3 regions of the Paenibacillus sp. MCAF9 genome follow, and region 2 is predicted to be linked to each of the others. Evidence: riboswitches for the same ligand, from Rfam matches in the RefSeq annotation. Region 2 holds a riboswitch; each other region holds the start of a gene.

Region 1 (2,202 bases), on a different contig from region 2:
CTGTACGAGGCCCAAGCGCGTATGCGAGCGTCAGGGGTCCAAGTCTTCCGGCAAACATGGTTAATGCAATGACTATTTTCCCAACAATGCTCAGCTCTGGTGTAACACCAACGGATAATCCTACTGTTCCAAATGCTGATGTCGCTTCAAATAATAGCTTTATAAAAGCTTGATCCTCCGTCATCGACAAAATCATCGTTACGATAATGACAAGCGATAAAGAGATCAAAGTAATCGTGAGTGCTTTAAAAATTCTGTCTTTGCCTAATCTGTAACGGAATAGAACGATGTCCTCTCGTCCTCTAATCATTGCAAATACAGCGCCGACCAGCGTTGCAAAAGTTGTTGTTTTGATACCGCCGCCCGTCGAGCCGGGCGAGGCCCCAATAAACATTAATATAATGGTGAAAAACATTGTCGCTTGCCGGATAGCCGTATAATCAAGCGTATTGGCTCCTGCCGTCCGCGGCGTTACTGATTGGAAGAACGAGGACAATATTTTCCCGCCCCAGTCCAGTGAGCCCAATGTCTTCGTATTGGAAAATTCAAAAATAAATATGACGAGCGTCCCTACTGCAATAAGCGTCCCTGTCATCGATAGAACGACCTTGCTGTGCAGCGACAGCTTGCGGTTTTTGCGGAATTCCATCAGATCCGACATAACGACAAAGCCGAGTCCACCCGAAATGATCAGCATCATAGCTGTAATATTAACGACTGGATCAGAAACATATAAGGTCAAGCTGCGATAGTTCCCAAAAATATCAAAACCAGCATTGTTAAACAATGAAACCGCGTGAAAGGCTCCAAAATACATCGCTTTTCCCAGCGGCATATCAAATGCAAACCTCGAAGCAAACAACACAGCGCCAACAAGCTCTATTGTCAATGAATAAACAATTACTCGCCTAATCAAACGCACGATGCCTTCCATGCTCGTCTGGTTCATCGATTCCTGCAGCAAAAGCCGCTCACGCAGCGAAATCCTCTTGCGAAGCACGAGCGCTACCAGCGTTGCCATCGTCATAAATCCGAGTCCTCCAAGCTGGAACAAGCACATTAATATGATTTGACCCCATATAGAGAAATAAGTTCCGGTATCAACGACAACTAACCCAGTTACACAGGTTGCCGAGGTTGCAGTAAACAGTGCATCTATAAAAGGCAATCTCTCGCCGCTTACCGATGCAAAAGGCATGGATAATAATAAGGCACCCAGCAATATAATAAGAGCGAATCCACTTACCAAAATACGCGGAGGTGACCACTTCATAACATTCCAATCAACCTTCATTCATTACCCTTCTTTTTGATTATGTCATATTGTCATTTATTGTTTTTAAGCATAAAAAAAAGCACTGGAAACTCAAGTGCTCGTGCGATGAGTCCTGTTCCAATACGCCTTCGAGGTTAGCTGACGGATTCGGGCCTGGACAGGCAGCCCTATTCAGCGGAAGAAGACGAAGCTTCACCGCTAAAATTCACCCCATGCTATCAAATGTTGAACTGCTTTGCTTTTAAGCTTGTTCATCCATCTGGATAACTTTATGGTTCCCCCGATTTCCTTAGGAAATTCGGCTATGCTATGCAATTAGTATGACGATAACGATTATAATCCCTAAGCACTCCTGATATAAAGGTGACGTTTATGACAAACAGGACGATATTAGCTCAAATTAGGGCAATGGGACGAACCAGCGCATAGCTAGCTTGCTGGACATCGTTATTTCGCATTTTTTTGAAAACAAACGGTCATTTTCATTGGATAATTTAGGGATTCATATGTTAAGGTAATAAAATGAGCTATTTATTATGAAGACAGTTGAGGTGAAACTATGATTGATTCTATTAAACCCAATGAATGGAAACGATTTATATGGGCAGCAGTTGCTTGCTTTATTATTTATGGCGCCGTACAAATCGTTCCAATGATTACAGCCATCTCATCTGGCGAAATGAATACCAAGGTCATTACGAAATCAGCGGCGGCGGATAAGGCGTCTGCATTTGTTGAAAAAGAAACAGGCTTGAAGGTGAAATCGGCTAAAGCCGTACATCAAACCGATAAAATTATGAATGGCTACTTATCTAAATATGAGCTGGTCAAATCATATACGGATAAATACGACCCTAGGTTTCCTACAGATACGTTTCAAGTTGATCTTAAGTTCATAGGCGGCGGCAGCGGATATGTTTATCTGC
Region 2 (2,202 bases):
GCATGTTTCTTATAATCTTTCACAGGTTGTAATCACATATTTAGTCACGCTGATCGGTACGACAGCGTTAACGACAAAAATTTATTCGCAGAGCATAACTTCTTTTGTTTTTGTTTTTTCAATGGCAATAGGTCAAGGAACGCAAATTATTGTTGGACATCTGATTGGAGCCCATCAGAAGGATGATGCTTATCGATCCAGTATGCAAAGTTTGAAGCTGGCGTTCGTCATTTCTCTTGCGCTTGGTATTTGTATCTATAGCTTCTCAGCTCTATTGCTCAGCCTCTTTACTAATGATGCGGAAATTATATTGTTAGGCAAGCAGCTCATGTTGTTATCGATTATGCTGGAGCCGGCTCGGGCTTGCAACATGGTGCTTATCAGTTGTCTAAATGCGGCTGGAGATGTGAAATTTCCAGTTGCTGCCGGGTTAGTATCCATGTGGGGGATTAGTGTGCCGCTGGCATACGTGTTCGGGATTGTGTTCGACATGGGGTTGGTAGGAATATGGCTGGCCTTTTCAATCGATGAATGGATAAGAGCTTTACTGATGCTCTACAGATGGAGGAGACGTTCTTGGCAAAAGGTCGATATTTTGGCGAAACTTGCTTAACTAGAAAGAGTAACTGTATGAAAATACGGATACTCTTTTTTTGTGTTTAAACCGTTATATTTTGAAAATATGATTGGAAATTCATCTATTTTAATTACAAAAAAACCAGCACTTTTGACAAAAATCATGTAGTGAACAGCTAAATAAATAATAATATTGAAGAAAAATGAAAGTATTCTAATAAACCAATTGCAGGATTATGGTAAAAAAAATCGAATTTAACGATACTATAAGGTTTATTGACATGCCGAGTTCTGTATATCGGAAACGGGGGAACCACCCAGGGTGAATTGCTTAATGTATGTTTTTAAGCATAGGGATCTTCAACCGAACCCATAAGCTAACCTCGTAGGCACCGAAGGGAGAAGTTGTTTTGAAGAAGGGTTTTATTTTATTGTTATCCTGCTTGCTGCTGCTTACTGGAGGAGGAAGCGTGCTTGCAGATAAGTCGGCCAAGTCTGTGCTTACGGATTCCATAAGCGAGGTTGTTGGAACTCCTTATAAATGGGGAGGCACAACGAGCAAAGGGTTTGACTGCTCGGGTTTTATTCTGCATATCTTTAATCAATTTGATGTAAAGCTGCCTAGAACATCGCAATCGCAATCAGACACAGGCACAGAGGTTAATAAAGATGAACTACGCGTGGGTGATCTTGTGTTCTTCAACACAAGCGGCAAAGGCGTTTCTCATGCGGGCATTTACATTGGGGATGGGAAATTTGCTCATTCTTCTACAAGCAAAGGGGTTACAATTACAAACCTTAACGATTCTTATTATGCAAAACGTTATGTAACAGCAAGGCGTGTCGTAACGGAAGATACATTTGCTGCGATGATGGAGTCTAAATAAAGCGTAATGATTTTAAAAACCACCTTACGAGGTGGTTTTTTTTATGTAACCATTTATTAAGTATTTGTTAAAGGGTTGTAAGCCAATAATTCGCAAGCTTACAATGTAAATAACATGAGTAATGGAATGAGGCTATAGGATTGAAAAGAGGAACAATCGCATCTTTAGTAGAGGTACTAGCTGTATCAACTAAACTAGGACTTACCTCATTTGGGGGTCCGATAGCCCATCTGGGTTATTTTCACAATGAGTATATTCGTCGCCGCAAATGGATGGATGAACGAAGTTATGCAGACCTCGTTGCTTTATGTCAGTTTCTACCCGGGCCAGCCAGCAGTCAAGTTGGGATCGGTATAGGGATAGTTAGGGCTGGGTTATTGGGCGGACTAGTGGCTTGGTTAGGATTCACACTGCCATCGATCATTGCATTAGTTGCCTTTGCTTTTTTGCTGCAAGGATTTGATCTTGGAAACACAGGCTGGATTCATGGATTGAAAATTGTAGCGGTTGCCATCGTTGCTCATGCCATTCTAGGGATGGGACAGAAACTAACACCGGATCGAAACAGAGCTACGATAGCAGTCATCGCTGCTGCGGCAACGTTATATTGGCAAGCGGTCTATAGTCAAGTGATCATTATTGCTGCAGCAGGGCTGATCGGGGTATGGTTGTATCATAAGAAAACAGTCGAGGGTACTCCTGATTTGAACATTCGGATTAGCCGTTCCCTTGCAATCTC
Region 3 (2,202 bases), on a different contig from region 2:
GTGAATTTGAGCGTACGGACATGGTCGAATTTTTCGGAGAGAAGCTCGATGGTTTCGCATTTACAAAAGGCGGCTGGGTTCAATCGTATGGTTCCCGCTGCGTAAAGCCGCCGGTCATTTATGGCGATGTTGTATTTACTGAACCAATGACAGTAACCGAAAGCGTGTATGCGCAGTCGCTGACAAGCCGTCCGGTAAAAGGGATGCTGACGGGTCCGATTACGATTTTGAACTGGTCATTTGTCCGCAACGATATCACACGCGAGCAGGTCGCATACCAAATTGCGCTTGCACTCTCAGAGGAAGTAAAGGCGCTTGAGACTGCAGGCATCGAAATGATCCAGGTTGATGAGCCAGCTTTGCGAGAAGGCTTGCCGCTTAAACGCAGTGATTGGGATGCTTATTTAAAATGGGGCGTGCATGCGTTCCGTCTATCGACTTCAGCTGTGCGTGACACAACACAAATTCATACACATATGTGTTATTGTGAGTTCCATGATATTATCGATTCCATTCTTGCGCTGGATGCGGATGTCATCTCCATTGAAACCTCGCGCAGCCATGGCGAGCTGATTCATAGCTTTGAGGAGAACACCTATGACCAAGGCATTGGCTTGGGCGTTTACGACATTCACAGCCCGCGTGTACCGTCCGTGGAAGAAATGGTCAGCATGATCGAGCGCGCCATTAAAGTGCTAGATCCTACGCTCTTCTGGATCAATCCGGACTGCGGCTTAAAAACACGCGGAATGGAGGAAACGGTTGCTTCACTGCGCAACATGATGCTGGCTACTTACCAAGTCAGAGAGCAGCGTGCTGCATTAGCGAAGGTTTAAACCCTAAATACAATAAGACAGTCCAGAACTAGGTTATCTGTTCTGGACTGCCTTTTTTTTTCTTATGAACGAAATTAATCCAAAGAGATGTAGGAGACGGAACGTTGACGCAAAACAGACTCTTCATGGTCGTTGCTGTACGGGGCTGCATCGGCGGATTGTGCTAGGACATGCTTGACGGCGGAGACGAATAAGTCGAGAACGCGCCCATCCTGATCCGTTTTGTCATAGTGATACTGGTTAAGAGGTGGTAGAGGAATGCTGCCGATAAAAGACTGAAGCAGGTCGCTCCATCGTTCTAAGTCAATGGGCTCTTCTGTGTCGCTGGCAAATAGTTCACTCCAGCCGAAGCCTTGATTGCTTGTTAAACGAAGACATACCCGGTGGCCTGCAGAATCGACGGCAAGAGCAGGAATGACGAATAGCTCGATTCGTGTGACAGATAAATAAGGGGTCTGTTCCGTAAAAAGATGCAGATTTCGTGCACAATTTGTCAACATATACATCTCTCCTTTATTCGCTTACGAGGTTAGCTGTCGGATTCGGGCTAGAGAGAAAGCCCTACCAGGGTTACAAATCCCTGGATTCACCCCTTGCGAATCGATTTCGATCGATCGCGATGGTTCCCCCGCTTTTTCATTCGAAAAATTCAGCGTAAATAGTTTACTCTTAATTATACCCTTCATTAGCGCATCTGTAAATCAGAACTGCTTAAAATAACGATGCATAGGAGACAGCTTGTTTAAATAAAGTATGCTCTTCACGGTCATATTCACAGTTTGGAAAAGTGTAATGATTGGATTCTATATGCAAAGCAGCAGCTGCAAACAAATGATATATACGCTCGTCCTTCATCATTGGATCTGTTTGAATAACCAAAGGAGAAGTAAGAGGAAGAGTGCCGATGAACCTCAGCAGCATACTGCTCCATCTGATCCAGTCGCGAGGCTTCTCGGATTTTTTAATAAACAGCTCGCTCCAGCCATGACCATTAGCAGTGGAGAGCCTTAGGCAAACACGGTAACCATTCGATTCAAGCAAGGAAGCCGGCAGCACAAACATTTGAATTCGTTTAATTTCAAACAAGGCAGCTGATTGATTTTCTAAGCTTGGCAAGGGTACTTCAACTGGTGTAGACATCAATGAGATCTCTCCTCGATTTGAATAATTCACCGACAATACTCAGCCATATTGGCTTGCCGTCTATGGTAAACCCGAAATGAAATATTGTAAAACTGTGGTATATCGTGAAAAGGCAGCCATATGCCAAATTAAAAGAAATCCATTCGTTATGCCAGTAAAAAAAGGGTAATTCTTCGAAATACTCGTTTATTCTCTTCCATTCTCGATTATAGAGAAATCTGAT

What was found. Region 2 has a riboswitch for cyclic di-AMP ahead of AB4Z45_RS00205 (C40 family peptidase). Riboswitches for the same ligand answer to the same signal wherever they lie in the genome.
Region 1: it holds a riboswitch for cyclic di-AMP, as region 2 does, so the genes downstream of both, AB4Z45_RS05690 (TrkH family potassium uptake protein) here and AB4Z45_RS00205 (C40 family peptidase) in region 2, are expected to answer to the same signal.
Region 3: it holds a riboswitch for cyclic di-AMP, as region 2 does, so the genes downstream of both, AB4Z45_RS09375 (hypothetical protein) here and AB4Z45_RS00205 (C40 family peptidase) in region 2, are expected to answer to the same signal.

The regions. Positions count from the first base shown of each region.
Region 1 covers NZ_JBFREL010000003.1:51,869-54,070, forward strand. Annotated here, with positions in the region: gene AB4Z45_RS05690 (TrkH family potassium uptake protein) at 1-1,294, opposite strand, end outside; cyclic di-AMP (ydaO/yuaA leader) riboswitch at 1,385-1,590, opposite strand; gene AB4Z45_RS05695 (CPBP family intramembrane glutamic endopeptidase) at 1,836-2,202, shown strand, end outside.
Region 2 covers NZ_JBFREL010000001.1:54,106-56,307, forward strand. Annotated here, with positions in the region: gene AB4Z45_RS00200 (MATE family efflux transporter) at 1-613, shown strand, start outside; cyclic di-AMP (ydaO/yuaA leader) riboswitch at 849-983, shown strand; gene AB4Z45_RS00205 (C40 family peptidase) at 987-1,463, shown strand; gene AB4Z45_RS00210 (chromate transporter) at 1,598-2,202, shown strand, end outside.
Region 3 covers NZ_JBFREL010000004.1:301,035-303,236, forward strand. Annotated here, with positions in the region: gene metE (5-methyltetrahydropteroyltriglutamate--homocysteine S-methyltransferase) at 1-836, shown strand, start outside; gene AB4Z45_RS09375 (hypothetical protein) at 911-1,336, opposite strand; cyclic di-AMP (ydaO/yuaA leader) riboswitch at 1,340-1,501, opposite strand; gene AB4Z45_RS09380 (hypothetical protein) at 1,548-1,976, opposite strand.